Regions from separate parts of the Lactiplantibacillus plantarum genome, predicted to be linked through region 1. Evidence: predicted binding sites of a transcription regulator. Region 1 holds the regulator's gene; each other region holds the start of a gene.
The links. The regulator NrdR, encoded in region 1, represses ribonucleotide reductase genes. The targets are predictions, from matches to a motif close to ACACNATATATNGTGT.
Positions count from the first base shown of each region.

Region 2: a site for NrdR is predicted at 4,102-4,117, ahead of E5260_RS11325 (deoxynucleoside kinase). Genes of this name have one in related genera too.
Region 3: a site for NrdR is predicted at 4,587-4,602, ahead of nrdD (anaerobic ribonucleoside-triphosphate reductase). Genes of this name have one in related genera too.
Region 4: a site for NrdR is predicted at 4,667-4,682, ahead of E5260_RS12675 (redoxin NrdH). Genes of this name have one in related genera too.

Region 1 is NZ_CP039121.1:1,421,402-1,429,449, forward strand. It holds gene polA (DNA polymerase I) at 1-1,539, shown strand, start outside; gene mutM (bifunctional DNA-formamidopyrimidine glycosylase/DNA-(apurinic or apyrimidinic site) lyase) at 1,551-2,375, shown strand; gene coaE (dephospho-CoA kinase) at 2,385-2,978, shown strand; gene nrdR (transcriptional regulator NrdR) at 3,020-3,535, shown strand; gene E5260_RS06500 (replication initiation and membrane attachment family protein) at 3,557-4,960, shown strand; gene dnaI (primosomal protein DnaI) at 4,964-5,899, shown strand; gene thrS (threonine--tRNA ligase) at 6,232-8,048, shown strand, end outside.
Region 2 is NZ_CP039121.1:2,383,701-2,391,748, reverse strand. It holds gene alsS (acetolactate synthase AlsS) at 1-832, shown strand, start outside; lysine riboswitch at 891-1,072, shown strand; gene E5260_RS11335 (amino acid permease) at 1,216-2,667, shown strand; gene E5260_RS11330 (M15 family metallopeptidase) at 3,013-3,786, shown strand; gene E5260_RS11325 (deoxynucleoside kinase) at 4,169-4,804, shown strand; gene serS (serine--tRNA ligase) at 5,087-6,364, shown strand; tRNA gene E5260_RS11315 (tRNA-Leu) at 6,781-6,862, shown strand; tRNA gene E5260_RS11310 (tRNA-Thr) at 6,866-6,938, shown strand; tRNA gene E5260_RS11305 (tRNA-Gly) at 6,963-7,034, shown strand; tRNA gene E5260_RS11300 (tRNA-Leu) at 7,043-7,128, shown strand; tRNA gene E5260_RS11295 (tRNA-Arg) at 7,139-7,212, shown strand; tRNA gene E5260_RS11290 (tRNA-Pro) at 7,220-7,293, shown strand; tRNA gene E5260_RS11285 (tRNA-Pro) at 7,344-7,417, shown strand; gene E5260_RS11280 (CtsR family transcriptional regulator) at 7,908-8,048, shown strand, end outside.
Region 3 is NZ_CP039121.1:670,343-678,390, forward strand. It holds gene E5260_RS02960 (LPXTG cell wall anchor domain-containing protein) at 1-230, shown strand, start outside; gene E5260_RS02965 (hypothetical protein) at 546-740, shown strand; gene E5260_RS02970 (tRNA dihydrouridine synthase) at 916-1,920, shown strand; gene E5260_RS02975 (FAD:protein FMN transferase) at 2,109-3,110, opposite strand; gene E5260_RS02980 (peptide deformylase) at 3,192-3,602, opposite strand; gene E5260_RS02985 (lipoprotein) at 3,745-4,218, opposite strand; gene nrdD (anaerobic ribonucleoside-triphosphate reductase) at 4,667-6,889, shown strand; gene nrdG (anaerobic ribonucleoside-triphosphate reductase activating protein) at 6,855-7,403, shown strand; gene E5260_RS03000 (EAL domain-containing protein) at 7,614-8,048, shown strand, end outside.
Region 4 is NZ_CP039121.1:2,682,652-2,690,699, reverse strand. It holds gene mprF (bifunctional lysylphosphatidylglycerol flippase/synthetase MprF) at 1-192, shown strand, start outside; gene E5260_RS12690 (LOG family protein) at 367-942, opposite strand; gene nrdF (class 1b ribonucleoside-diphosphate reductase subunit beta) at 1,024-2,034, opposite strand; gene nrdE (class 1b ribonucleoside-diphosphate reductase subunit alpha) at 2,062-4,227, opposite strand; gene E5260_RS12675 (redoxin NrdH) at 4,366-4,596, opposite strand; gene E5260_RS12670 (class I SAM-dependent methyltransferase) at 4,819-5,427, shown strand; gene tadA (tRNA adenosine(34) deaminase TadA) at 5,430-5,936, shown strand; RNA gene ffs (signal recognition particle sRNA small type) at 5,990-6,076, shown strand; gene dnaX (DNA polymerase III subunit gamma/tau) at 6,463-8,048, shown strand, end outside.

The DNA of each region.
Region 1 (8,048 bases):
ACCAAGGACGTTTTTGATATGAAACGCACGACGGTCGGGCTTAATCGTTTGGGTATTCAGCTAGGTAAAGTCGACTTTGATCTCTTACTCGTTTCATACTTATTAGATACAAATGATAACAGTAACGACTTGGGAAGTTTAGCTGAGCAACACGGGTACACTGACTTGCCGAGTGACGAGACCGTTTATGGTAAGGGCGTTAAGCGTGCCATTCCTGAAGATGATGACGTCTTCTTTAGTCATCTCGCCCGGAAATTGGCCGCAATCGCTAGTTTGAAGCCACAGTTATTAAAGGAATTGGCAGCCAATGAGCAGGATCAACTTTACGATGATATCGAAAAACCGATGGCTAATGTCTTAGCTCAGATGGAAATCGCCGGCATTACGGTCGACAGCAGTCGACTTAAAGCCATGGGCAGTCAGTTTACAGAACGGTTGAGTGAAATTGAACAGACGATTTATCAAGAAGCCGGTGAAGAGTTCAATATTAATTCACCTAAGCAACTAGGTCACATCTTGTTTGAAGAAATGAAATTACCCGTAATCAAGAAGACCAAGACAGGGTATTCTACCGCCGTAGACGTTCTAGAAAAGTTAGCACCGGAAGCACCAATCGTCGCTAATATTTTACAATATCGGCAGATCTCGAAGATTCAATCGACCTACGTTATCGGTTTGTTAGATGCCATTCATTCTGCTGATCAAAAAGTGCATACGCGCTACTTGCAAACGTTGACCCAAACTGGCCGGTTATCGTCCGTTGATCCAAACTTACAAAACATTCCGGTGCGCTTGGAAGAAGGACGTAAGATTCGACAAGCCTTTGTTCCTAGTCATGAAGGTTGGCAGATTTTCTCGTCTGATTATTCGCAAATCGAATTACGGGTTCTCGCGCATATTACTGATGATGAAAATATGCAGGCCGCTTTTAAAGCGGGTGATGATATTCATGCCGCAACGGCCATGCGAATCTTTCATTTGAACTCAGCTGAAGAGGTGACGCCAAATATTCGACGGCAAGCCAAGGCGGTTAACTTTGGAATCGTCTATGGAATTAGTGATTACGGCTTGTCACAAAATATCGGCATTACGCGTAAACAGGCTCGCAGCTTTATTGACGCTTACTTCAAAGAATATCCGGGTGTCAAAAAGTATATGGATGAAATTGTCCAAACGGCGAAAAAACAAGGTTATGTGGAAACCATTTCACATCGACGCCGGTACTTGCCAGATATTAATTCCAAGAGCTTCAACCAACGCTCATTCGCTGAACGGACAGCCATGAATACCCCCATCCAAGGGAGTGCGGCTGATATTATCAAGATTGCGATGATTAAGATGCAAGATAAGTTACAGGCTGCGGGTTTGAAAGCAACCATGCTGTTACAAGTTCATGATGAATTGATTTTTGAAGCGCCAAAAGAAGAAATTCCAGTTTTAGAAAAATTAGTGCCAAGCGTGATGGATTCCGCCGTACAGTTAGCCGTACCGTTAAAGGTTGAGAGCCACTACGGTGATACTTGGTACGATGCAAAATAGGGGGAACCACCATGCCTGAATTACCTGAAGTTGAAACTGTTCGTCGCGGCTTAAATCGTCTGGTTAGCGGGGCAACGATTGCTAGTATCGAGGTTTTTTGGCCGAAAATTATTAATAATGATGTCGATAGTTTCAAACAGCGTTTAGCCAACCAAACGATCCAGACCATTGATCGGCGGGGGAAGTATTTGTTGTTTCGCTTTAGCAATGGTCTGACGATGGTGTCGCATTTGCGGATGGAAGGCAAGTATAATGTTGTACCGCGTGGTGAAGATCAAGGTAAACACACGCACGTGATCTTCCATCTGACCGATGATCGTGATTTGCTGTACAACGATACGCGTAAGTTCGGGCGAATGACGCTCGTGCCGACCGGTGAAGAAAACACGGTGGCGGGATTGCGGACAATTGGCCCGGAACCCGTTGCTGAACAGTTAACACTGGCTTATATGACGGCCACTTTTGGCAAGTCGAAAAAGATGATCAAGCCACTATTGTTGGATCAAAGTAAGATTGCGGGCATTGGGAATATTTACGCGGACGAAACGCTATGGATGAGTAAGATTCATCCAATGCGGCCTGCTAATTCACTAACTACTGATGAGATTGCAACATTGCGCCAAAACATTATTGATGAAATGGCGATGGCAATTAAAGGTCACGGCACCACTGTTCATTCATTTTCAACGGCATTTGGTGAAGCCGGTCAGTTTCAAAATCACTTACACGTCTATGGTCGTGAAGGGGAACCTTGCGAACGGTGTGGCACAATTATTGAGAAAATCAAAGTGGCACAGCGAGGGACCCATTTTTGCCCGTTAGAACAACGGTTGTAGGTGATCAAGATGACAAAGTTGATTGGATTGACTGGTGGCATTGCCACTGGTAAGTCGACTGTTTCTAAGCTGCTGGCAACTAAGTTACCAATCGTTGATGCGGATAAAATCGCGTGGCAGGTTGAAGGGCCAGGCCAACCGACGACCCAAAAGATTGTGGCGCACTTTGGTCAGCAAGCAGTGCTGGCAGACGGGCGACTGAATCGGCCATGGCTTGGCCAGTTGGTTTTTAACGATGCTCAAGCTTTACAAGACTTAACCGCAATTACACGGTTACCGATTCAGTACGCGATGTTCGAAGCGATTGTCGCGGCAAACCAGCAACAGCCCGACGCAATTATTTTAGATGTGCCGTTGTTATTTGAAAGTGGCTGGCAACATGTTTGTGATCAAGTGTTGGTTGTGACGGCATCACCCGCCGTAGTATTGCAGCGGTTGATGGCGCGTAACCACTTATCGCAACAGGCGGCTCAGGCACGAATTGACAGCCAAATGCCACTTGCACAGAAGGTCGCAAGGGCTGACGTTGTCATTGATAACGGGGCCAACATTGATAAAACTAAAGCAGCCGTGTTAAAATGGCTGAAAACTATTACTAAATAAAGAAAAACTGATTGTTAGTTGTTACAAGGGGTGAGAAGTCTATGCAATGTCCACATTGTCATCATAATGGCTCCCGCGTGGTTGACAGTCGACCAACTGATGATGGTCGCGTGATTCGACGGCGCCGGGAATGCGAAAACTGTGGGTTCCGGTTCACAACATTTGAACGGGTCGAAGCCACGCCATTATTAGTCATTAAGAAAAATGGTGCCCGCGAAGAATTCAATCGTGAAAAAGTCTTGCGCGGAATTATTCGCTCGGCCGAGAAACGACCCGTTAGCATGGAAACCATGACGGGCGTCGTTGATGATGTTGAAAATAAGGTCCGGTCACTGGGCGAAAATGAAATTTCAAGCCAAGTTATCGGCGAGTATGTCATGGAGCAATTGGCAGATATTGACGAAATTTCGTACATTCGTTTTGCCAGTGTTTACCGGCAATTCAAGGATATGCACGTCTTCTTGAATGAACTCCAAGATATGATGGAGCGTGATAAGGTCAAACTGGCAAAACCGTCAGCGAAGACGACCCACGCACCTAAACGAAAAAAAGATTAGTTAAAAAGAATGGTGAACAACATGCCAAATGATGAACCCTTAACACCCAAAACTGGGTTAGTGGTCCCGCAAGCACCAGCGCTCAGTGCGGCGCAACAAGCTGTATTGGCGGAATTATACTTGCCACTGATGGGGCCATTGGCATATAGCTTGTACGCGGCGTTACGTAGCTTACAGAGTAGCGAGAATGAGCTGAGCAATCGACGCAGTCACGCGGAACTGCTGGGCATCCTAAATGTGGACTTGCCGACGGTGTTAGCGGCTCGGCGTAAACTTGAAGCAACTGGCTTGTTGCGCAGCTATTATCAACAAGATGAATTGGGTGCCATGTACATTTATCAATTACAAGCACCATTACTGGCGTTACAATTCTTTGCGGATGATCTATTGAGTGTCCTATTGTTAGATACGGTCGGTGAGTTACGTTATCAACAACTTGCTGGCGATTTTGCAGCACAGCCGATTGACTTGACGGCTGCCAAAGACGTGACGGCAAATATCTTAGATGTGTTTCACGTTGATAGTCAAAAAGTTACGACGCCACCTCTTTCAGTGCAAAAGGTGCGCGCCCAATTGGCGGCCAATGAACCGGCCGAGGATCACTCGCCCGTGCTCAGTGACGATGACTTTGACTGGCAACTGTTGGGGCAAATTTTGAAGCAGAACTATGTTGATCTCAAACAGGTTGCGAGTTCACGGCAACTGATCATTACGGAAAGTCGGGTCTACGGCATCAGTGAGATTGAGATGGCTAAGTTAATCAGTGAAGTGGCTAGTTTAACAACGGGTCAGTTTGATGAAAATCAATTGAAATTATTGATTGCGCGGCGCTATGAACGGCCCGCAGTTTCGAGTCAGCAGGTCGCTACGGAAGCAACGGTTGCAACGACGACCACTAAGGATAACAAGGCTTCAGCACAGCTCTCAACGGCTGAGCAGCAACTCGTGACGTATGCTAAGCAGACAGCGCCGTATGACTTTTTATCAGCTTTGAAGCAGGAGAAACATGGTTTTGTGACGAGCGGTGAGAACCGACTAGTTCATGATTTAATTGGTCGGGGGGTATTACCCAATGCCGTCATCAACATGGTGATCTACTACTTATTGCAAAATCGGGAGTTAGCTGCCCTTAATCGTAATTTGCTAGAAACAGTCGCCAATGATTGGCAACAACACGGCATTACGACGCCGGAAGCGGCTTTGATGTATTTGAAGCAACGTAAACAGCCGAAATCAACACCAACACGGCGCAAGAACAATCGACCGACGCGTAAGGAGATTATGCCAAAGTGGGCCCAACAACAGCAACAGACTGAGAGTGGTAAGCAACCAGCTCAGACCGGTAAACAAATTACTGCTGCCCAACGCAAACAGCTTGCTGATCGACTAGCAAAGCTTGAGACAAATTCGGAAAAGGAGGACTAAAACATGGAGAATATCTCAGAAACACTCCGGACGTTAATGAATCGGAAAAACTTGAATCATCGGTATGAGGCGTTAATGACAGCTGTGTACCAAGATCCAGATGTTCGCCAGTTTTTAGCTGCTCATCAAAACGAATTATCTTCGGATGCGCTAGAACGTTCAGCGGCTAAATTATATGAATTTTGTGAAGAGAAACGTAAAATTGCGCGGCACGAGCCAACTCAAGCACCTGGGTATCAGCCGACATTAGTGATGAGTAATCACTTGATTGACATTGCTTATCAGCCAACACCACAAATGCAAGAACAGCAAGCTGCTCACGCATTGCAACAGCGGGTTCGATCAATCAGCATGCCGAAAAATATTCAGACGGCGGACTTAAAGATGTATGATCAAGATGGTGACCGGGCGACAGCATTAATGGCAGCACTTGATTTTATTGATGCCTATACACAAGCGCCCAAGCGTTTTCACCGGGGCTTATATCTCTACGGCTCATTTGGTGTCGGTAAAACTTATTTACTCGGTGGGATGGCGAACGCGTTGGCAGCTAAGGGTTTCAATACGACCTTGATTCATTTTCCGAGTTTTGCGGTCGAGATGAAGCGCTCGATTAGTAACAATACGTCGGCGGATAAGGTCGATGCGATTAAACGGGCACCGATTCTCATGATTGATGATATCGGTGCGGATGCTTCGTCGACTTGGATTCGGGACGATGTGCTCGGGGTTATTCTGGAGTATCGAATGCAGGAGGAACTGCCAACTTGTTTCTCGTCTAATTTTTCGATGCAAGAATTGCAAGATGGTTATTTGACGCTCTCACAAAAGGGTGATGAAGAACCAGTCAAAGCGCAGCGAATCATGCAACGGGTACGTTACCTTGCGAGTGAGATTGAGATGGTCGGTCGTAATCGACGACTCAATCCCGATGCTTAAAATCAAGAGTTGACTTTTAGTTTAAAAGTGGTTTAATGAAAACAGATGCAAAAGACACGCTTTGTTTACCATGGATTGCAGAGACCAAGACCTTGTTCTGGAAGTCTTGGACCGGGTTTACGAAGATACCACTTTTGTGAACATGCTCAATTGAGCCGGAACGCTTCCGTTATTAGCGCTAATGAGTCAGTGTCTTTGATGACACTGAAAAATCGGGTGGAACCACGTCAATGACGTCCCTAATGCTAGTTCAGTCTGGCATTAGGGACTTTTTTGTCGTCCCGGCGCGGTGTTTTGGTGAGTGGGTAAATTTTAAGGAGAGTGTCAAGTATATGGCAAGTATTAATGTTAAGTTCCCAGATGGTGCTGAAAAGCAATTTGATGCCGGCGTAACGACGGAAGCAATTGCAAAGTCAATTAGTCCTTCATTGGCTAAACGGTCGGTTGCTGGTAAGTTCAACGATCAGATCGTGGACTATCGCCAACCACTGACAACCGATGGTAGTATCGAAATTATCGCTGCTGATAGTGAAGACGGCCTCAATGTTTTACGGCAAACGGCTGCCCAAGTATTAGCTAACGCGGTTAAACAATTATTCCCTAACATTCATTTTGGGAGTGGTGAAGGGAATGCCAACGGTTTCTTCTTTGATACCGACAATCCTGACGAAGACGGTAAACAAGTCAGTGAAGATGATTTGGAAGCCATCAGTGATAAGATGGCTGCAATTATCAAACAAGATTTACCAATCGAACGCGAAGTCTTATCAAAGGCTGACGCTTTAGCTTTAGTTGGTGACAACCCTTACCAACAAGACTTAGTTAACGAACGTGCCGCTGCCAACAATGATCAAGTCGTTGTTTACAAGCAAGGGGACTTCGTTGATTTATCTGACGGGGCCCAATTAGCTTCAACGGGGAAAGTCAAGGTCTTCAAGTTATTATCCGTTGCCGGTGCATACTGGCAAGGTAAGTCCAGCAATCCAATGTTACAACGGATCTACGGGACGGCCTTCTTAAAGCAAAAAGACTTAGATGCTGACCTCAAGCGGCGTCAAGAAGCCCGCGAACGTGATCACCGGGTCATTGGTAACGAATTAGACTTATTCTTCGTTGATCCTAAGGTCGGGAATGGCTTGCCTTACTGGATGCCAAATGGTGCAACGATTCGTCGCCAAATCGAACGTTACATTATCGACAAGGAAGTTGCAAATGGCTACCAACATGTATACACGCCAGTTTTAGCTAACTTGGACGTTTACAAGCAATCTGGTCACTGGGACCACTACCGTGAGGACATGTTCCCACCAATGGACATGGGTGACGGCGAACAATTGGAATTACGGCCGATGAACTGCCCATCACATATCCAGATTTACAACCATCACATTCGCTCATACCGTGAATTACCATTGCGGATCGCTGAACTCGGCATGATGCACCGTTACGAAAAGTCTGGCGCCTTAACTGGATTATCACGGGTTCGTGAAATGACTTTGAACGATGGTCATACCTTCGTTGCGTTGGATCAAATTGAAGAAGAATTCAAAAAGATCTTGAGTTTGATGGTTGAAGTATACGAAGACTTTGACATTTCTGATTACCGGTTCCGTTTGAGCTACCGTGATCCTGAAAACAAGGAAAAGTACTTCGATGATGACGCTATGTGGGAACGCAGTCAAAAGATGTTGAAGTCCGCTATGGATGATATGGGCTTGGATTACTTCGAAGCTGAAGGTGAAGCTGCTTTCTATGGTCCTAAGTTGGATGTTCAAACTAAGACGGCCCTTGGTGGTGAAGAAACCTTATCAACTATCCAATTGGACTTCTTGTTACCAGAACGCTTTGACTTGAAGTACGTTGGTGCTGATGGTGAAGAACATCGTCCAGTTATGATTCACCGTGGTCTTGTTTCAACGATGGAACGGTTCGTCGCTTACTTAACTGAAATTTACAAGGGTGCTTTCCCAACCTGGTTAGCACCTAAGCAAGTAACAATCATCCCAGTTAACAATGGTGCGCACGGTGCCTACGCTGAAACCGTTCGTCGTCGTTTGGCAGCTGAAGGTGTTCGGGTAAGTATCGATGACCGTAACGAAAAGATGGGTTACAAGATTCGCGAATCACAAACGAAGAAGGTTCCATACTT
Region 2 (8,048 bases), 960 kb from region 1:
CCCGATTGAATATGAACCCCGCAACTGGAATGCGGAAGGCAAATCCCGTATCGTGGTTATCGATGCAATGCGCGCTGAAATTGATCATAATTTCCAACCGGAAACCGAATTGATCGGTGATATTGCCCAGACGTTAGACTTTTTGTTGCCGTACATGAAGGGCTATGATATTAGCGATAGTGCGCGAGCTTACTTGGGTGAATTACAAGAACGGCTTCAGACGCGTGATTTCGTACCTAATATTGATAAGCAGTCCAAGTTAAATCATCCGCTGTCAGTAATTGCAGCCTTACAACAACGGGTCAGTGATGACATGACAGTGACGGTCGATGTCGGCAGTCATTATATCTGGATGGCGCGTCACTTTCGGAGCTATGAACCACGGCACTTGTTGTTCAGTAATGGGATGCAAACGCTAGGGGTGGCCTTACCTTGGGCAATCGCAGCGGCTTTGGTTCGTCCAGATACGCAAATCGTATCTGTCTCTGGTGATGGTGGTTTCCTATTTTCCGCCCAAGAGCTGGAAACGGCTGTTCGACTGAAGCAAAATATCGTTCATTTGATCTGGAATGATGGCACCTACGATATGGTTAAATTCCAAGAAGAAATGAAGTATGGCGAGGATGCAGCGGTCCACTTTGGCCCAGTTGATTTTGTGAAGTATGCTGAAAGCTTTGGTGCGACTGGCTTGCGGGTAAACCAACCTGCTGATTTGGAAAAAGTGCTTGATCAGGCCTTTGCCACGGATGGTCCAGTTGTGGTGGATATTCCAATTGATTATTCTGATAACAAGGCGTTAGGTAAGACAATGTTACCAGACCAGTTTTATTAAAATTAACATTAGTGACCGGTTGTCAAAAGATGGTCGGTCAGATATAATGGTTGAGTATATCGAAAGAAGAGGATGCGGTTAACAATAGTAGCCGGCTGGAAGTGGGTCACCACTTATGAAGGTCAGTGAACGGGGCAACCGCCGAAATCGATGGATCAGTGACCGATTCATCCGTTGGGCCTTGGTTGAATAAATCAAGGACTGTCGCAGCTAGAATAGTTGCGGGGCGCTATCGACGATGAAATCAGCAATTATGTCAATCAATCTGATTAAAGTCTTTTTGCGCACGTTATCGTGAGGCAAAGAGGCTTTTTATTTTGATTGTGCTAACCTGAATCGGTGTGAACACTTTTAGATATAAATCGATTTTTGGAGGTTCTGCAATGGCAGAAAAACAACATCAGGAAGTGCATCGTTCCTTACAGACGCGGCATTTATCCATGATTGCATTAGGTGGTAGTATCGGGACCGGGCTGTTTGTCGCGTCCGGTTCGGCAATTTCAACGGCTGGGCCGGGGGGAGCATTACTGGCCTACGTTGGTATTGGAGTGATGGTTTACTTTTTAATGACTAGTCTGGGCGAAATGGCAACTTATTTGCCCGTTTCAGGTTCGTTTTCCACGTATGCCACGAAGTTTGTTGACCCGGCACTTGGGTTTGCGATGGGCTGGAATTACTGGTTCAACTGGGCAATCACGTTAGCGGTCGATATTAGTACGGCGGCGATTGTCATGCAGTTCTGGTTGCCATCCGTGCCGGGGTGGGTTTTTAGTCTGATTGCGCTCGTCTTGATTTTTACGATCAACGCGCTGTCAGTCCGGTCGTTTGGAGAAACTGAGTACTGGCTTTCGCTAATTAAAGTGGTGACCGTGCTCGTATTCTTGGTTATCGGTGTCTTGACGATCGTGGGAATCATGGGCGGTCATGCCACTGGCCTCAGTAACTTTACCTATAAAAAGGCACCATTTGTCGGTGGAATTCCAACGATTTTGAGTGTCTTCGTGGTCGCTGGTTTTTCGTTTCAAGGAACCGAATTAATTGGGATCACGGCCGGGGAGTCAGCAACACCGGAGAAAAGTATTCCGGCGGCTATTAAACAAGTTTTCTGGCGTATTTTGTTATTTTACATTTTAGCCATTTTCGTGATTGCGGCGATTATTCCTTATACGTCGAAAGATCTTCTAGGGTCATCAGCGAGCGATATTGCCATCAGTCCGTTCACGTTAGTCTTTAAACGGGCTGGGTTGGCGGCTGCGGCCAGTGTGATGAACGCAGTGATCTTGACGTCCGTATTGTCAGCTGCTAATTCGGGGATGTACGCCTCGACACGGATGTTATATTCTTTGTCATTACAGGGTTATGCCCCCAAGACATTTGGTCGGGTCAATCGTCGTGGGATTCCAATCATGGCATTATTAGGAACGACGGTGATTGGATTACTCACGTTCTTGTCGAGTCTATTCGGTGAACGGATTTATATTTTCCTCGTTTCGGCCAGTGGGTTAACGGGCTTTATCGCTTGGCTAGGAATCGCTATTTCGCATCTGCGTTTCCGTCGCGCGTTTGTTAAGCAGGGGCATCAATTGAGTGAATTGCGGTACCATGCCAAGTGGTTCCCATTTGGCCCGTGGTTCGCCTTTATCTTGTGTGTCGTGGTCATTATTGGTCAAGACTTACATTCATTTGCAACGCTTGATTGGCAGGCTATTGGGGTGACCTATATGAGCATCCCGTTATTCATCATCTTGTATGTCTATTATAAGATTCGCTATCATACTAAGATGATTCCGCTAGACAAGGTTGATTTGACACGCAAACGACACCATCAAGATTAAGCACGCACTTTGATAGTTTGATTAAATGCGGTTGACACTGGGTCAATCGCATTTTTTGACGGCGAGAGTTGGACCTGTCAACTCAAGGCGCGGTCGTATTTTTAGGTGTCCTGATTTATGCTGATAACACTGCTCGCAACAGATGGTCACGGCGGATCGTTATGAGTGGGGGCTTGCACGATTGTAATGATAGCAAGCGGCAAATTGAGGGTGCGCTAATCTGATATCTATGGTAATTTGATAGAATGAGAATATGGAATCATTAAAAATTCGCAAACTTATCCTTAAGAATAGGCTAGTCGGCTATGACTATGCTAAGCTGAAATGAGAAAGGCAGCGAGAGAGATGTTAAAGAGAAATTTGTTAAGAGGTCTAGCATTAGTGTCATTAGCAGGTGTCCTGGCTGGCTGTGGTGCTAGCCAGTTGACGTCTAAAGCGACTAGTAGTTCTACGAGTGCTAAGTCGACGAAGACGCAGACCAAGCGGCAACGACTGATTAGTGCCTTACCGAAAGGCGTTAAATCGACCGATAGCGACTTAGTGGTCGTCAATAAGTGGCATAAGCGCGCTGAGATGACATTTAATAAGTCGAGCGTGGATGGTATTGAAGTCCGTAGTTCTATCGTCAAACCATTGGAAGCCTTTCTAGCGGGGGCAAAAAAAGCCGGCTATCCAGCAACAATCGTGTCTGGGTATCGTTCAGTCGCTTATCAAAAAGAGGTTTGGGATCAGTCGATTCAAACCTATGAGAATCAAGGAAAATCAGCCAAGGAAGCCTTAAAGCTGACTAAAGAATATGTCGCAGTTCCTAGTGGTAGTGAGCATGAAACTGGTCTCGCAGCAGATATCATGAACACGCACTGGTACAGCACTCATGGTAATCAATTATTGTCATCATCCGACAAGAACAAGGGTCAGCAGTGGTTGATTAATCACGCGGCGGACTATGGATTTGTGTTGCGCTTTACTAAAGATGGTAAGCAGTCGACTGGGATTGACTATGAATCTTGGCATTTCCGTTACGTTGGTAAGGCGAGTGCGGAATTCATGACTAAGCACAATTTGACTCTCGAACAGTACGTCAGTTTGCTGCAAGCTCGAGAAAAGGCGGCCAAGTAATAAGCTAGCCGTATTATTGATGGCCCCAATTAATACCATTTATGGCGTACGTTAGGAATTAGCTAGCGTGCGCTTTTAAATTGTCTTCGGTTTAGCAATGTGGGTTCGTCTCAACTGAGTATTATTTGGTCACGACAGATTATGCTGGTCAGAGGCCGCACTCAAAGCTGAAGTGCCACCAGCGCCGGCTTGGGTAGTAACCCAGTGTGTGTTAGTGAGTTGCTTGGATCGCTGACTAGTGCGTCGCAGTTGTGGCTGGTGCGAAGTTTTTTACTGAATTGACTCACCAGATATTGCATTTTAAGACGTGGGTGCGTACAATATGTAGTGTTGCTTTTAGAGATAATCAAAATTTTGACGTGATTAAAAGGAGAGACGCCCCATGCTTGTAATGTCAGGAACAATCGGTGCCGGCAAGACGAGTTTAACGCAGTTAGTGGCTAACCACTTTGGTTCTAAAGCGTTTTACGAGTCAGTTGATGATAATCCCATTTTGCCGTTATTTTATAAGGATCCTAAGAAGTACGCCTTCTTATTACAAATCTATTTTTTAAATAAACGGTTAGACAGTATTAAATCAGCTTTTGCTAACGATCTGGACGTCTTAGACCGGTCGATTTTTGAAGATTCATTATTATTTCATTTGAATGGTGATCTTGGCCGGGCGACGAATACCGAAGTTGACATTTATGATTCATTATTAGATAACATGATGCAGGAATTGCCAGAAGCGTCTCATCAAAAGAGTCCTGATTTACTTATTCATATCAATATTTCTTTTGATACGATGCTCAAACGAATCCAAAAGCGGGGCCGTTCTTACGAACAAATTGATCAAGATCCTGATTTATATAAATATTATCAGACTTTGAATGAACGCTATGACGACTGGTACGCTAATTATGATCATAGCCCGAAGATGCAGATCGACGGGGATCAGCTGGACTTTGTCGCCGATGCGGATGCGCGTAAGGAAGTCATTCGGTTGATCGACGAAAAAGTGGCTAGTTTAGGCTAGTTGCCTTTTTAGAATCAATGTTTTATAGTAGACAGTGAATATTAAACACGGCGCGTTTTTAAGTAGACGTTCAGAGAACCGGTGGGTGGTGTGAATCGGTAGTCGAAACTCCGGCGCGACAATGTGGGCAGGTAATACTGCACGGCACGGCCGTTATCCGTTTAAGGGTGGGATTAATCATGATCCTGAACTTGGGTGGTACCGCGAATCGCAGTCTCTTCGTCCCAATTGGGAGGAGAGACTGTTTTTATTTACGATTAAAAGTGAAAAGGAGACGTCGTTATGTTAGATGTTAAAATGATTCGTCAAAATCCAGATTTTGTAAAAGAACAGCTTGGTCATCGGGGTGTTGCTGCGAGTGACATCGATGATTTATTGGCCGCTGATGAAAAGCGTCGTGAATTGATCGCCAAGAGCGAACAATTGAAGTCGACGCGTAACCAAGTTTCAGGCGAAATTTCACAGAAGAAGCGGAACAAGGAAGACGCTAGTGCCGAAATTGCAGAAATGCAAAAAGTTAGCGCCGATGTGAAGACGTTGGATGAAGAACGGCGGACAGTTGATGCCCAAGTTCAGGATATGGCTGCACATTTACCAAACATGCCCCATCCCGACGTACCAGTTAGCTTGAAAGAAGAAGATGCCGTTGAATTACGTCGAATCGGGACACCACGGCATTTTGACTTTACGCCGAAAGCACATTGGGATATCGGTGAAGATTTAGGCATCTTAGACTTTGAGCGCGGTGCTAAGGTTTCTGGTAGTCGTTTCTTATACTACGTGGGCGATGGTGCTAAACTGGAACGCGCCGTTTACAACTTTTTCTTAGACCAGCACGAAGCTGAAGGGTATACGGAAGTTTTGCCGCCATACATGGTCACTGATGAATCTATGTACGGTACCGGCCAATTTCCTAAGTTCAAGGAAGACGCTTTCCAGATTACGACGCAAGATTTGACGTTGATTCCAACGGCCGAGGTGCCATTAGTCAACTATTATCGTGATGAAGTTATTCCCGCTGAAAAATTACCAGTTTACTTTACGGCCTTATCACCAGCCTTCCGTGAAGAAGCTGGTAGTGCTGGTCGTGATACGAAAGGCTTGATTCGCTTACACCAATTCAATAAGGTTGAAATGGTTAAGTTCACGAAACCAGAAGATTCATGGGATGAATTAGAGAAGTTGACCAACAATGCCGAATCATTGCTAAAGAAACTTGGGTTACCATATCACGTTATTACGTTAACGACTGGTGACATGAGCTTCACAGCTGCCATGACACATGACTTGGAAGTTTGGTTCCCAGAACAAGACAAGTACCGGGAAATCTCGAGTTGTTCAAATTGTACTGATTTCCAAGCTCGGCGGGCGCACATTCAATATCGCGATGACGATGGCAAATTGCAATTCGTTCATACTTTGAACGGGAGTGGCTTAGCTGTCGGTCGGACCGTTGCAGCTATTTTGGAAAACTATCAAAATGAAGATGGGACGGTTACGATTCCAGATGTATTAGTTCCATATATGCACGGTAAGACGAAGATTGAAAAACAAGGTTAATTGAGATGAAGTTAGCGAACTCGCAGTGATGCGAGTTCGCTTTTTTTGCATAATTAATGAGTATTAAAGGGAACTGTCGATTTTAAAATGTGAGTGGAAATAACGGCCGAGTTGACTAAATAATTGCGGGACGGGCAGAATGTCGGGAGAACATTTCAGGCGCAAAAGGGCGAAAAAGCTGGGTTTACTGAAATTTATTCACCTTTTTTTGAAAATAGGGTTTGCTATTTTCGGCTACCGTGCTATAATATTTCTTGTCGGAAAAATATAACTTGTTTATCCAGTAAAAAGTATATTTATCCATTTATTTGAAAAAAGTTGTTGACAAGTATTCAACATGATGATAAAGTTAAATAGTTGTCAAGGCATACCAGTAAGAACTGTTTGAACCGGCAACAAGGCATGATTAACATCATGCGGGTGTGGCGGAACTGGCAGACGCGCTAGATTTAGGTTCTAGTGTCTTACGACGTGGGGGTTCGAGTCCCTTCACCCGCACATGCCGACTTAGCTCAGTTGGCAGAGCATCTCACTAGTAATGAGGAGGTCGGAGGTTCGAATCCTCTAGTCGGCATTTACAATTTAATAGCTTTATTATGCGGAAGTAGTTCAGTGGTAGAACATCACCTTGCCATGGTGGGGGTCGCGGGTTCGAATCCCGTCTTCCGCTTTTAATTTGCCGGGGTGGCGGAATTGGCAGACGCACAGGACTTAAAATCCTGCGGTTAGTGATAACCGTACCGGTTCGATCCCGGTCCTCGGCATTTTAAATAAGCACCCATAGCGCAATTGGATAGAGTGTCTGACTACGAATCAGAAGGTTGTAGGTTCGACTCCTACTGGGTGCATTAGTATCGGGAAATAGCTCAGCTTGGTAGAGCACCTGGTTTGGGACCAGGGGGTCGCAGGTTCGAATCCTGTTTTCCCGATCGTTTAACACAGTCTTAGTTAAGTGCTAAGGCTTTTTATTTAATTTTCTCGGGAAGTAGCTCAGCTTGGTAGAGCACTACGTTCGGGACGTAGGGGTCGCAGGTTCAAATCCTGTTTTCCCGATTACGGTTAAACCAACTAATCCAGTCATTTGGCTGGATTTTTTTTATGGCCTTTTTTGTAAGCAGGGGTGTTTCAACGGTCAGGGGACACTTTTGCGACGTTACTCACTAAGTCAGCCATGTGAAGAATACGGTGGTTGTGACTCATAATCCCGACAAGGCAACAGCCACTGTTAGTCATGAGCTCGGAGAAATTAGTCTCGGAACTGCTGTTCATCGTTGTGATACCAGTGCCCATCGCCTGCAATGAGGAGTGACTCAACTTGACATATTTTAAATAGGTAGTTCAATGAATATGGAGACCTAATAATTTAATCATTATGAGGTTCTAAACGGTTGAATCAATTGAAAGCAAACGTTTGGCGTGCTATGCTGTAACAACCGTTAAGCACATGCTAGTCCGCGGTTTGGGTGAAATTCTTTGCTTTTTTCCATTATCCTCGTATAATAATAGTCAATATTAGTCAAAGATAATGAAAAGGGTGAAGCACATGCAAAGTCAAAATATCTCGGATATTATTGAAAAGTATTTAAAAAGTATTTTGGCGGACTCGGAGCATGTTGAAATTCGACGGTCAGAAATTGCCGACCTTTTCAACGTGGTACCCTCACAGATTAATTATGTGATTAAG
Region 3 (8,048 bases), 750 kb from region 1:
CGACGCAGCCACGACAAGCCACAACGGTATTGCGGACGACGACGAGTCCGGCAATGGCTAAGCCAGTGACCCAGCAGACGGTGCCAACGACCGCAACTAAAACGGCCACGTTACCACAGACTGGTGAACAAACCAATCGAGTTTTGACCGTATTGGGCTTCGTATTATTGGCCGCAACTAGCTTATTTGGTTTTAGCAAGCAACAACGGCGCCATAAAACAACTGATTAATTAACAAGTGTGTGGGCACAATTCGATTTCTCAATGATTATTTCGAAGTGCAAGACTAGTCCAATCGGTTACTTTAGTCTGAGCGACTAAGTTGACGGCGGAATTAATGGCGATTTAAAAAAGTTCTTTCGGAGTTTTAGTTGTTCCTGAAAGAACTTTTTTGCTGGGAATGATTGGTATCGTTTAGTTAATAATAATATGCTAAGAACGCCAGTTTTTCGGCCGGAAATACTTGCTTGAAAGTAGCTGCTGAACTACTATAAACATGGTTTCAAAGAGCCCAAGAATTTTACTAAATAAGGAGTTGAGTTTGTGATGATGATGACGGGAATGATGGTTCTATTTGTATTGTTAGTTGGTTTAGTTTTAAGTGGGATTTTCTTCCGATATATGGATACAACTGCCGGTATCTCATTCAGCTCACTGAAGTTCGCTGATTTGCGGATGGAATTGTTAAACTTGGTACTCGTTATTGGACTATTGCTGTGGGCACTGGTTTTAATTCGTTAAAGCGACAATTAAACTTATCAACTTAGCTATTATTGCGAGTCCGGTTAACGCCGGACTTTTATTTTGGCTTGTGATTGACGAATTATATCAGTGCGGCCGCCAAAATACTTGCGCTTCAACGTGGAACACCGCTATTATGGATAAGTGATTATTATCTAGAAGGGAATGAATAACTATGACGCAGTCGCCATATTGGCAACGGATCGCGGCCAAAGCTCAGGCCGCCCAGCGACCGTTTTTTAGTTTAGCACCGATGGAAGCCGTGACCGGCTCCGTTTTTCGCCGGGTCGTGATGCGCGCTGCGGCCCCCGATGTCTTTTATACTGAATTTACGAATGCGTTAAGCATTACCCACCCGAAGGCTAAGTTTACAACGCGGGGACGACTATATGTTGATGAGGCCGAGTCGCCCCGACCAATCGTTCAACTTTGGGGCAATAGTGGTGAGGACTTTACGAAAGCGGCCCATGAAGTGAAGAATCAAGGTTATCAAGCCATTGATCTTAATATGGGCTGCCCAGATATGGCGGTCATTAAAAATCATAGTGGTAGTGATTTAATCCGACATTTTGATCGTGCCAAAGAAGTGATTGAGGGCGCACGTCAAGCAGAGCTTCCCGTTAGTGTTAAGACGCGGTTGGGCTTTGACGATGTGCATGAGTACGAGACTTGGATTCCATTTTTGTTGCAACAGCAGGTTCCCGTGTTAACGGTTCACGTGCGCACGAAGATGGAGATGAGCAAGGTACCAGCGCATTATGAGTTAATTGATAATTTAGTTCAAATGCGTGATACTTTGGCACCAGCGACGCTATTACAAATTAACGGGGATATCCTGGATTATCAGGCTGGTCTGAAGCTTGCCAAAGCCCATCCAGGAGTCGATGGTATCATGATTGGCCGCGGTATTTTTCAGAACCCATACGCTTTTGAACCGATTCCCCAGCCTCATTCAACGCGTGACATGCTAGAATTGTTACGGTATCAAGTAGATCTGTATGATCAATTTATTGGCTTAGGTCTACAAGGGCATTTCGCACCGCTTCAACGCTTCTTTAAGATTTATGTTCGCGGTATGCGTCATGCGGCCGAATTGCGCAATGAATTAATGCAGACGAAGACAACGGATGATGTCCGTGCGATTATTGATCGCTTAGAGGCTAAGCTACCAGCGGATTAGGTCGCGTTATTTTAACTAAAACGGCTATATTTTTGCCATTTAGCTGTGCTTGATTAAAATGGTTTTAATGTCGAACGTACCGCATCTAAAGTCAACTGCAAATTAAATGCTAGCCTGTAAGTGGACCATAAAATAAGCTAGGTCCTTCAAGAAGTTAATTTCTTGGAGGACCTAGCTTATTTTGTGGTCTAAATTATTGTAAACCGGTCATCGAGTAAGGTAACTTGTTCAGGTGATAAGCCAACGATTTGAAGCTCACGCTGTTTAGTCACAAAAATGGCGCCGTAAATATCGGGTCGCTGAGTTGCCCAATCGGGAATCGGTTGGCCCGCAAAGAAGAGCCGCGTCGTTTCGATTTCACCATCAATGGAAGCTTTCGAGAAAACGGTGACACTTTCAAGGTCGTTTTGTCGGGGATAACCCGTTTGCGAATCTAAGATGTGGTGGTAGGACTGGCCGTTAAATTCAAGGTGCCGCTCGTAAATACCGCTGGTCACGGCCGAGCAGGGGCCAATCGTAACGCTGGCAATCGCGTTACCGCGGTCAGTGGTGGGATCTTGGATACCAACGCGCCATTGCCCATCCGGATGAAGTGGGGACGTCCCCACCATTAACAGATTACCACCTAGGTTGATCATTCCGGCCCGCTGTCCAAATGCTTCCCAGTAATCTTGAATGCGGTCGGCAATGTAGCCCTTGGCAATTGCGCCTAGATCCAGCTCCATTCCCGTGACCTTGAGAAGCACACTGAAATCAGCGTCATTACAAATGACGGCTTCGGGGTCGATCAAGGCCAATCGTTCGTTAATTGCAGACTGTTCAGGGACGTGCGCGTTAGTAAAACCAATGTGCCAGAGTTTCACGAGCGGACCAATCAACGCATTGAAACCAAAATGTTGTCGACTGAGTTCGACAGCTTGCCGAACGAGTGTATAGGTGGCGGCGCTCACTTGAACGGGGTGTTGGCCCGCCGCCTGGTTGATTGCCATGACCTCAGAAACAGTCCGGTTGACAGTCAAGCGGTCTTCATATTGGTCGATAAGATCGCAAGCAGCTTGTAGGTACTGGTCACTATCACTACCAAAAAGGGTCAAATCAATGTCGGTACCGAGCGCGTGATGAGCTTGGTGTCGACGCTGCTGAGCGAGTGCAGGAATTGCTGTCTCGCCATTATAAGCTAAAGTTGTCATAAAACCAGTCCTATCTTTCATAAATATCAACGAGTTCAGCAAACTGAACATTTATTCCCGCTCAGTTAGAAGTAGGCACAATTAAATCAGTTTCCCTGCACAGTGATCTAATTCGTGTTGAATAATTTGTGCTGTGAAGTCGTTGAATCGTTGTTGTTGCGGTTTAAAGTGTTGATCTTTATATTTCACCGTGATTTGGTGATAGCGGCTAGTCGGACGTTCACCAGGTAAGGACAGGCAGCCTTCCTTAGTCTCGTAAGTGCCGTGATGATCAATGATCTTCGGATTGATCATTGCAATTGCAAAGGGACCGAGTTGCACGACAATAATTTGTTTGTTGACCCCAATCATATTCGCGGCCATTCCAACGCAATTATCGGTGTGTGCGGCGAGGGTATCCAGTAAATCAGTCAAGACTTGAGTGTCTGCAGGGGTTGCTAAGTCAGCAGGGACACTAAGCGCGGCGGGATCATGCACAATTGGTCGAATCATTTGATGTTCCTCCATTGATTAGTCATATTAATTTAATTATAGAGAGCACGGTTGACAGAAGCAAGCCGTTCGCTAGTTGTCAGGCCCTAAAAAACACACCACACTCACACAAGTCAACGTGCAAATGTGGTGTGGCCTTCAATTAGTACGACAATTTAAATGTTGGCGTTAAGGTGCCCGCCTTTAAGGCGTCATTAGTTGTGGTGGGAACCTGGTTGTGTTCAGGCTGCCAATTTGGATCTTTAATCAGTGCGATATTAGTCCCTTGATAATTCATGGTCATTTGATTAGCGTCGTTGAGGGTCAGTTTTGCAACATTGTGATCGATTGTGAACGTGGCACGTGTATCACTTAACGTTAACGTTGCGCGACTACGAATGGGCGTATGTCCGCGTCGGAACCAAGCAACTTGATGATTGGTACTGAGGTACAGACTCATTGCTGGTCTAGCGCTGACCCAGCGACCTAAGAAATCCCGAGTCGTGACTGAGCGAACGGCGCTGACTTTTGATGTTGCTGGTTGAACGGTGGGCGTTTGTGTGTCAGTGGCAGAATGGCATCCTGTCAGTAGCCCTGTCAACAACAAGCCAACGATTATTCCCCTGCTTTTTTGCATAATTATTCTCTCCTCCAATGTCCACATCCCTCAATGAGGACTTAATTTCATTATAGCGAATCCGCCGCATGAGTTAAACAAAATAGTCATAAGTTAATCAGTTTACAACAACTTGGTTGTGTTCAGCTTAATTTTTAACGAATTAAAATTCGGTTTATGGCGTGTGAAAAATATTGAAAGCAAGCCGTATCAAGGTTGGTTCGGTAGTTAACGAGATTGATTAAATATTCTGATATTAGATAAAAAACAGTATAAAAAATATTTTTTAAATATTCCAAAGACGCACTAACCGGACGATTAAAGCGATTTGGTGTACACAACTGAAGGTGACAGTTAATTTTGGCAATGGGCAAGTTAATGGAAATGAGCTACTATATATAGTATTGATTCAAACAGAACGCACTATCAATTGTATTCAATCAATGACTTTGAAAAGTGGGGAATTAAGATGCTAACAACGACAACTAACGATATATTAGACCAATTACGGCCACTGACCGTCACAAAGCGGGGTGGCGCACAAACGAAATTTCATCCGTATAAAATTGACTTTGTCTTACGACGGTTGTTAGCGACTGATGACGAGGTACGGGTCGTCAAGCAGGCCCTTGTTGCCCAGTATCAAGATGCTGACAACATTGATACTCGGGAGCTACGTAGTACCATGATGCAGATTTTGAATGCGCAAGGCCTGACCGCGGCAGCTAAGGCATATCAGGATTACTTTGAAGCTGAACAGCAGCGGTTTGCGGCAGCAACTAATGTTCAAGGACGGATTGAAAAGTTGTTTGAGCGCGATGCCAGCGTTGTGCATGAAAATGCAAATAAGGATAGTACGATTTTTAACACGCAACGCGACTTAGAAGCCGGTGCTGCAAGTCGCGCCATGGGCTTGAAGATGCTACCAGATGTCGTGGCTAAGGCGCATCTGCGTGGCGATATCCATTGGCATGATCTCGATTATTCACCAGTCACGCCTGAAACGAACTGTTGCTTGATTGATTTTGACGGCATGTTCAAAAATGGGTATAAGATTGGGAACGCCGAAGTTGCCTCACCCCGGTCGATTCAAACGGCCACAGCGCAAATGGCGCAGATCATTGCCAACGTGGCTTCATTACAGTATGGTGGCTGTTCCGCTAACCGGGTCGACCAATTATTGGCTCCCTATGCGGCAATCAACTATCAAAAACATATGACTGATGCGAAAAAGTGGGTCCCTGCTGATCAGCGGGAAGCTTATGCGAAAGCCAAAACTAAAAAAGATATCTATGACGCGATGCAAGCCCTTGAGTATGAAATCAATACGTTATATTCGTCACAGGGCCAGACGCCGTTTACCACGGTCAATTTTGGTCTAGGAACTAGTTGGATTGAACGAGAAATTCAAAAGGCGATTCTCCAGATTCGAATCAAGGGACTCGGTAAGGAGCACCGAACTGCGATTTTTCCTAAATTGATCTTCACGATGAAGCGGGGGTTAAATTTAAGTCCGAATGATCCCAATTATGATATTAAAATGCTCGCGATTGAGTGTTCGACCAAGCGGATGTATCCCGACCTTTTAATGTATGACAAGATCAAGGCATTAACGGGGAGTTTTAAGACGCCGATGGGGTGCCGGTCCTTCTTACAAGGTTGGCGTGATGAAAATGGTGTCGAGGTAAACTCGGGCCGGATGAATTTGGGCGTGGTGACAGTCAACCTGCCACGAATCGCGTTAGCCGCACATGGGGACCAACAGTTGTTCTGGGAAATCTTCGAGGAACGGATGGCGACTTGTCATGAAGCACTCGCGTACCGTATCGAACGAACGAAGGAAGCTAAGCCGGAAAATGCCCCACTCTTATACATGTATGGGGCGTTTGGTAAGCGGCTACCAGCAGGTGGTAATGTCGATGAGCTCTTCAAAAATCAGCGGGCGACTATTTCACTGGGATACATTGGAATTTATGAAGTCTGCACGACCTTCTTTGGTCCGAACTGGGAACAAGACGAGCACGCGTTAGCTTTTGCGGAGACCGTGGTGAAAGCGTTACGGGATAAGTGTGCGCAGTGGGCGGCTGAAAGTGGCTATCATTATAGTCTGTATTCAACGCCGGCTGAATCGTTGACGGATACGTTCTGTCGTGACGATATTGCGAAGTTTGGCCGGATCGCAGATATTACGGATAAGGAATATTACACGAATAGTTTTCATTATGATGTCCGTAAGCACCCGACGCCCTTCGATAAATTAACTTTGGAGGAACGTTTTCCACAATATGCGTCAGGCGGCTTTATTCATTATTGTGAATATCCTAATTTGACTCAGAATCCTAAAGCCTTGGAGGCCGTCTGGGACTGGGGCTATGATCATGTCGGCTATTTGGGAACGAATACGTCGATCGACCAGTGTTTTAAGTGTGGGTTTAAGGGTGAGTTCAAGGCCACTGCCCGTGGGTTCGTCTGTCCAGAATGTGGCAATCACGACCCTAAATACTGTGATGTTGTTAAGCGGACGTGTGGGTATCTAGGTAACCCACAACAACGACCAATGGTACATGGTCGCCACGTTGAAATCGCGTCCCGTGCTAAAAATATGTCTCCGGAGATGATTAAGAATGCCGCGCGCTACGAAAGGACCAAACAATCCGATGCCCAAAGAATGGCTGGCAGAGGACTTAAGTGAACAATATGTTGCTGATTATAAGGCATTTAACTTTGTTGATGGGGAAGGGGTCCGCTGTAGCTTGTACTTGAGCGGCTGCCCATTCCACTGTCCAGGCTGTTATAATGTGGCGGCACAAAATTTTCATTATGGACAACCGTATTCACAAGAATTGGAAGATCAGATTATTGAAGACCTTGGGCAAGATTATGTGCAAGGGTTGACGTTGCTAGGTGGTGAACCGTTTCTAAATACTCAAGTCGGCATTCGGATTTGTGAACGCATTCGCTCCGAATTTGGAAACACGAAGGATATTTGGTCGTGGTCAGGTTATACTTGGGAAGAATTGCAACAAGACTCTGAGGATAAACTGAAGATGCTATCATTAATTGATATCTTGGTAGATGGGCGCTTTTTACAAGATAAGATGGATCTCTCGCTACAATTTCGGGGGAGTTCCAATCAACGTATTATCGACGTTCCTAAGTCGCTAACAGCTGGTAAAGTCGTCATCTGGGATAAGTTGGTTAAGTGAAATTAAGACTGGTAAAAAGAGCGTTATGACGAGGTCGTCACGACGTTCTTTTTTGTTACGGTCAATATAACGGTTACATATAACCCTTAATAATTTTTTTAATTAAAGTCTGTAACTATGTCTCGATATTTTAGTTAAAAGCGGTTATACTTTACAGGAGTTGTCAATTTATATTGACATAAAGAAATCATTAAAAGCGAGGCTTCATGAATGTATCGTTTTTTTGTTCAACCCCAAGTTGATCACAGCCATCGAGCTGTTTTTGGTTATGAATTACTGTTACGTAAAGAGATGAATGGTCACTGGGCCGTTCCGAAGTCGTTCACTGAATTATCATTAGATAAACAAGCTGAATTATTAGAACAACTTGCTAGTCAATTGCAGACGAAAGCGACTAATCAGGTGTTAGCCCTTAATTTAAACCGGCAACAAGCTGAGGACGACCTGATGTTAGGGACGATCATTTACCTAAAAAAAAGGTTGAATCCGGCCGCGCTGACGATTGAGTTGACAGAATGTCCTTCATTAAACGAGATTCAAAAATATAGTCTCTTTTTCCACCAACATGATATTAAATTAAGCATTGATGACGTGGGGACGGGCTCGAACACGTTTGAGAATATTCGCCACGCACTACCGTTTGTT
Region 4 (8,048 bases), 1.3 Mb from region 1:
CAGTTATATGGTTTTCAGGGATTACGGTCGTACAAAGAGAAGTATGTGACCGAGTGGGAACCGAAGTACATTGCGTACCGAAAACGTAATTCACTAATCTTCACCATTTTACAATTGCTACAAGTCGTTAATACCCGGGTACACAAGTCTGAGCGGCACCGGCCAGTATGGTTGTTGAAACGATTGAAATAACTGAATAGTATGTCATAAAGTAAGTATCGTTAATGACATAGCAAAATGCCCCATCACTGCGAGAAGCAATGATGGGGCATTTTATGATGACTTTAGAATTCAGCCGACTAATATGATGAGGGCTGAACTAATTGTGGCAGAAGCACTAGAGCTGTTTTGCGTAGGCTAGATTATTTAGTTCGTATACTTAGGCGGTAACACATGTTTGAAATCATGGAAACCAGCGAAAATTTCATCAAGATCATGCCCATTAATGAATAGGTCGAGGTTAGCCTCGGGGGCAAACCCTAAATCGGCGGTCTTTTGTAGCATGGCGACTAGATCGTCGTAGAAGCCGTCGATGTTGTAGAGCGCAATCGGCTTTTGGTGAATATCCATTTGACTCCAAGATAGCATTTGTAAGAATTCTTCAAAGGTGCCAAACCCGCCAGGTAAAACGATAAAGGCGTCAGCGAGGTGAAGCATCTTTTCCTTGCGTTCGGTCATCGTGCGCGTTTCGATAAAAGTCGTGACGTCCTTAAATGCAAGTTCTCTTGCGACCAGAAAATGCGGGATAATCCCGATAACGCGGCCACCAGCATCCATAGTTGCTTTGGCGACTTTCCCCATTAAACCATGGTCGCCACCGCCATAGACGAGTTGGTAATCATTAGCGGCCAAGTATTGACCGAGTGCCACCGTTTTGTCACTAAATGCGGGATCTAAACCAGAATTAGACCCACAAAAAACACAGATATTATGAATTGCCATTCTAAACTACCCCCAAGATAAAATTTTCTAGCAAAAATGCGGCCCGGATAGGCGCCGCATTTTTGTGAACTAACGTGTTGATTAATCGTCTGGATTACCAATATCGTAGTCGGTGTCTTGCATTGCTTCAACTTGACCCAAGCGGTAACCATTCCCAACTTGTGAGAAGAAGTCATGGTTAGAAGTCCCCGTTGAAATCCCGTTCATGACGACCGGGTTAACGTCTTCCGCAGTATCTGGGAAGAGGGCATCTTGGCCGAGATTCATCAAGGCTTTGTTGGCGTTATAACGACTAAAAGTCAAGACTTCATCAGACCAACCAATTTGATCGTAAACTAAATGAATGTAGTTTTCTTCATTCTCATAGAGTTTGTATAAGAAATCGAACATCCAGTCTTTAAATTCTGCCTGCTGCTTTTCAGAACGGTCTTTGAAGCCTAATTGGAACTTATAACCAATGTAAGTGCCATGGACACTTTCGTCCCGCAAAATCAATTTAATGATTTCGGCAACGTTTGGCAATTGATTGTGCCCCAAGTAGTACAGTGGCGTATAGAAACCAGAATAGAACAGGAAAGTTTCCAAAAAGACGTTTGCAACTTTTTGCTTCAATGGATCTTCGTCGATGTTATCGTAAAGCTTGTAGATCCATTGGGCTTTTGCTTGCAAGAATTCTTCACTGTCACTCCAGTCAAAAATTTCATTAATTTCGTCCGGCGTATTTAATGTTTCAAAAATTGTTGAATAACTCTTTGCATGAACAGATTCCATGAATTGGATGTTATTTAGTACGGCCGTTTCATGTGAGGTTAAGACGTTGCGGCGAAGTGCTTGCAGACCGTCTTGTGATTGTAACGTATCTAGCAGCGTCAAACCGCCGAAAACGTGTCCCACGACCCACCGGTGATCATCATCTAATTCACGCCAGTCTGCCATGTCGTTGGAAACTGGAATCCGGGTGTCTAACCAAAATTGTTCGGTTAACTTTTCCCAAGTACTTTTATCAATTGCATCTGAAACTCGATCCCAGTTAATTGCCTTATAGTTGCCATTACTGAGCAGTTTTTGGTAGTAAGCCAAGTCTGTTGCCATTTGTTATCCTCCTAGAGATCTAAGATACTAAATTACGCAGCTTTCACATTCGTTAACACCGACTTCGCCATCGTCGTCCGTAAAGGTCCGAATATAATAAATCGATTTGATCCCTTTGCGGTAGGCGTAGTTCCGTAAAATGTTTAAGTCCCGCGTGGTCATCTTATCAGTGCGACCATCTTTCCATTCGTATAAGCCAGCTGGAATAGTTGACCGCATGAAGAGGGTCAAGCTCATTCCTTGGTCAACGTGTTGTTGAGCAGCCGCATAGACATCGATAACTTTACGCATATCAGTATCGTATGCTGACTTATAATAGTTAATTGTATCATTAGATAGGTAAGGAGCGGGATAATAAATCTTACCAATTTTCTTTTCTTGTCGTTCTTCGACCCGGTTGATGATTGGGTGTAGGCTGGCAGTCGTATCGTTGATGTACGAGATTGACCCATTTGGGGCGACAGCCATCCGGTTTTGATGATAGAGACCATCACGCATAACGGCTTCTTTGAGGGCTTCCCAATCAGCTTTGGTTGGAATGAAGATACTGTCAAACAGTGCAGCGGTCTTGTCATATTTTGGTTGCCAATCTTGGGTGGTGTACTTGTCAAAGTAAGAACCATCGGCATACTTGGATTTTTCAAAATTAACGAAGGTTTCGTGACGTTCACGCGCAATTTCGTTAGAAGCTTTTAAGGTCCAGTAGTTTAAGAGTAAGAAGTAGATATTGGTAAAGTCAACGGCTTCTTTACTGCCGTATTCCATCTGATTCTTCGCGAAAAAGGCATGGAGCCCCATGGCACCTAACCCAATGGTATGGGCTTGACGGTTCCCTTTTTGGATGGAAGGAACGACGTCGACGTTAGAGTGGTCAGTAACAAAAGTTAACGCGCGCACCATGGCTTCAACAGAATGTCCAAAGTCTGGAGAGGTCATTAAGTTAACAATGTTAGTCGAACCAAGGTTACAACTAATATCAGTTCCCAACTTCTCATACTGTTGTTGGTCATCAATTAATGATGGGGTTTGCACTTGCATCACTTCTGAGCACAAGTTACTCATCACAATTTTACCGTCGATAGGATTTTCGCGGTTCGCGGTATCAATGTTGACGACGTATGGGTAGCCAGATTCTTGTTGTAACTTGCTGATTTCATTTTCAAGGTCACGCGCCTTGATCTTAGTTTTACGGATGTTCGGGTTCTTAACCATATTGTCGTATTCTTTGGTGACATCGACATATGAGAACGGTACCCCGTATTCGCGTTCAACGCCGTAAGGACTGAAGAGATACATATCAGCGTCAGCCTTGATCAACTCGTAAAACTTGTCGGGTACGGTGACACCGAGTGAAAGCGTCTTGAGCCGAATCTTTTCGTCGGCGTTTTCCTTCTTAGCAGAAAGAAAGGCAATAATATCTGGATGAAAGACACTAAGGTAAACGACCCCGGCACCTTGACGTTGACCTAATTGGTTAGAGTAGGAGAAACTGTCTTCTAATAATTTCATGACGGGTACGACCCCACTAGCAGCGCCATCGATATGCTTGATTGGATCACCGGCACCCCGTAAGTTGCTGAGGTTAATACCGACCCCGCCACCGATCCGAGAAAGTTGTAACGCGGAGTTAATCGTCCGGCCGATTGAGTTCATATCATCGGTCGATTGAATCAAGAAGCAAGAAATCAATTCACCACGCCGGGCCCGGCCAGCATTGAGAAAACTGGGGGTGGCTGGTTGATAACGTTGGTGAACGATTTCGTCGGCCAGGTCCATCGCCAAGTCTTCATTACCATCAGCAAAGTAGAGGGCGTTCATTGCCACACGGTCAATAAAGTTTTCCAAGTAATAGTCGCCATCATCCGTCTTTAAGGCGTATTGGGCATAAAATTTGTAAGCCGCCATAAACGTCTTGAAGTGGAAGTCTTGCGACCGCAAGTAATCGTAAAGTTTTTCGATAAAGCTAAAATCATACTTATCAATGGCAGGGGTTTCCAAATAGTCGTGTTCACGTAGGTAGTCAAAGCGCGCCTTAAGACTATCAAATTTCATCGTGTTCGGTTCAACATTTTGTTCAAGGAAAGCGGCAAGTGCCTCCTGATCCTTGTTGAGCGGAATCTGATTGTTAACGGGAATATTGATCTCATTATTTAAGTCGTAATACGTGACGTCTTTTAAATCTTTTAAGGTCATAAGGAATCCTCTTTCTATCAGTATAATTGTGGCTGGCAAAATCGACGACCCACAATCAGTAGGTTGATGATTGTGGGTCGTTTATCATATTTTAAAGGGTAAACCAGCTATGTAACCACGCAAAAAAGCGTGAACAAACTAAACAGCTAATTGTTTTAAAGCATCCGGACGGAAGCCGGCAATGCTGTCTTCGCCATTGATTTCAACGACCGGAACAGCATGGAAACCTTGATTCTTCAGGTAATCGACGTATTCAGGATTCGTATTGATGTTCTTCTCTTCAAAGGCAATATTGTGCGCCGTGAGGAACTTCTTAGTCATCTTGCATTGCATGCAGTTGTTTTTAGTAAATACAGTAACTTTTTTCATTTTTCATCATCCTAACTCGTTTTTCTGATAAATTTAGTATACAACATGTGGTGAAAAAAACAATCAAAAAACACAACATCTAGGGTGTGGTAAAAATCACAAGCCCTAGATGTTGTGTTAGTGTCAGCTTTTAACCGACTAAAAAGTTTTTTAAATTATTTGTGGTTCACTCGCTGAATCAGTTATCATAGATATAGACCAGAAATTTAGAGGAAAATAAATATGACCAACTATTATTATACACACAATCCGGATATTGTGCATGATGAAAAGCAATGGAATTTTGAAATTTTTAATCACTCGTTTAAATTTACGACGGACAACGGTGTCTTCTCCAAGCGTACCGTGGATTACGGCTCACGAACACTACTTGCAGCGTTTGATCCAACTGATTTGCCAGCGGGCCCAATGCTAGATTTGGGAACCGGATATGGTCCCATTGGGATGGCGCTCGCGTATCAATCACCCGAACGAACGGTTGATATGGTCGATGTGAACGAGTTAGCGCTAAGCTTAGCGCGTAAAAATGTTGCTTTGAACCAAATTACGAATACCAATATTTTTACGTCTGATGTCTATCAACAAGTGACCGCGACTAATTACGCGGCGATTGTCACCAACCCACCGGTGCGCGCAGGTAAGGCAGTGGTGGATGCGATGTTAACGGGGGCCGTTTCACGGCTAGTCGTTGGTGGAACACTCACCGTCGTTTTACAGAAAAAGCAGGGCGCACCATCTGCGAAGAAATTGATGCAAACGACCTTTGGTAATTGTCAGGTGATTAAGAAGGACAAAGGGTATTACATCCTACAAAGTGTAAAGGAGGGATAGTCGTGACGGAACCAACAGCGGAAGACTGGATGCAAGAAGCATTACATGAAGCGCGGATGGCCTACTTAATTGGCGAAGTGCCGATTGGGGCCGTGATCGTTCACCAGGGTGAAATTATTGGCCGTGGTCACAATTTACGGGAGCATGGTCAGGATGCAACGATGCACGCGGAAATTATTGCGATTCAGGAAGCTTGCGAATATTTGCATAGTTGGCGATTAGCCGATTGTCAGCTATATGTCACCTTGGAACCATGTTTGATGTGTAGTGGGGCTATTATTAATGCACGGCTACCTGAACTCTACTTTGGTGCCCGTGATCCCAAGGCTGGCGCCGTTCGTAGTTTGTATCAGGTGATGGATGATACCCGGTTAAATCATCAAGTAACGGTTCATGAACGCATCTTGGCACGTCCGGCCGGCGAGATGTTGGAAAACTTCTTCCGTGGGATTCGTAAACGGAAAAAGGCGGCTAAAAAAGCACGACGTGAAGCTGCTGAAAAAAATTAGGCCGATGGCTGGTAATTGTGGCGCAAATCATGTATTATAGTATTTGCCGCAAGGCCAAAAGGCAAGGGTGGATTTACGAATCGTGTCAGGTCCGGAAGGAAGCAGCACTAAGTTTGCTTCATCTTGTGCCTTTTGTTTTTATGAAATGTAACAGCTCTTAGCCATTCGGTTGAGAGCTTTTTATTTAAATTAAATATTGAGTGCTAGTTTTGAACGTGCTGATAGGTTGGTTTATTTTTATTTACCTATTATTCATAGTAGTAATACGTTATTTGGGTGATGCTTTTCAGGCTGATAGTTAAAGCCACTGCTTGTTGAAGGAATAACTAAACGCCTAACAAAGGTGGTTAAAGGCCTGGGCATCGACTCGTTGGCAAGTGCGCTTAGATGCTTAATTTGTATAACCGACACTGATTGTTAGTGGAAGCAGCACAACCAGGAAGCTAACTGTTCAGGACGTTTAAACAATGGCTTATAATAAGTAATGATAACCAAAGTATGACTGATGTAAGAAAGGAAGAATCGCATGTATCGGGCACTATATCGGGTTTGGCGTCCCCAACGCTTTGATGAGATTGTCGGGCAACAGATGATTACCCAGACACTAAAAAATGCCATTATGACCCACCAGACGAGTCATGCGTATCTGTTTACCGGTCCCCGGGGAACTGGGAAAACGTCGGCAGCAAAGATTTTTGCCAAGGCAATTAACTGTCACCATCTTGTTGATGGGGAACCTTGCAATGAATGTGAGACTTGTACGGCGATTACCAAGGGGCAACTAAATGATGTCATCGAAATTGATGCGGCTTCTAATAATGGCGTGGAAGAGATTCGTGATATTCGGGACAAAGCGAAGTATGCTCCAACGCAAGCGGACTATAAAGTCTACATTATTGATGAAGTTCATATGTTATCGACTGGCGCGTTTAATGCGTTGCTCAAAACGCTAGAAGAACCCCCGGCTAACGTTATATTTATCTTAGCGACAACGGAGCCCCATAAGATTCCATTAACGATTATTTCACGGACGCAACGGTTTGATTTTCGGCGGATTACAGCTAAGGATAGCTACGATCGGATGGTGTACATCCTCAATGAGAAGGATGTGACCTATGATGAAAAAGCGCTACGCGTCATTGCAGCGGCTGCTGAAGGTGGAATGCGGGATGCTTTAAGTATTCTGGATCAAGTAATTTCGTTTGGGGATAACACGGTTACGTTGGATGATGCGTTAATGGTGACGGGAAGTGTGACCAAGCAGTTGCTGGCTAACTATGTCAGTGAGGTCACCGACCATGATACGAAGCCGGCACTAGAGACGATGCGACAAATCTTACAAGAAGGTAAAGATGCGAACCGTTTCATTGAAGATTTGATCAGTTATACGCGTGACGTGTTACTCTATCAACAGGCCCCTGAAATGGTCGATAGTGTGGCGATGGGCGAGGATGATCAACAATTTGAAGCATTTGCCAAGCAAATCGATGCTGAAGTCCTGTACCAAATGGTCAAGACGTTGAACGATATTCAACAACAAATGCGGTTCACGACGCACCCCGACGTTTATTTAGAAGTGTTGACGGTCAAGTTAGCTCAGTTGGATGGTCAAGCGGCCGTTCAACCGGCCGTTCAACCGGTAGCTGCGGCAACGGTCAATCCTAAAGATCCCACTGTGCATAAACTGGCACAACAAGTTGAACAGTTGCAAAGCGAGGTCAAAACGTTACGTTCTCAAGGTGGTAGTGTCACTAAACCCGTACCGGCTAAGCCGCGGTCGAGTAATGGCCCGGTTGTTAAGAAGGTTAATGTCAGTCAGATTTATCCTATTCTGGGAGCGGCAACGAAGAATGATCTCATTAAGGTGCGCGATGTTTGGACTGATTTGATGAACATTTTGAGTGTGACGCAGCGGGCCCTAATGCACGTGGCCCAACCAGTTGCGGCCAGTTCAGAAGGTGTTGTGGTTGCGTTTGACTATGCGTTTGTTTATCAAAAAGCGATTGATGACCAGACCTTGATCGATGCACTCGGAAATGGTTTGGATCGGCTGATGGGACAGGCACCCAAGATTGTCTGTGTGCCTAAAGAACAGTGGCCACAAATTCGTAA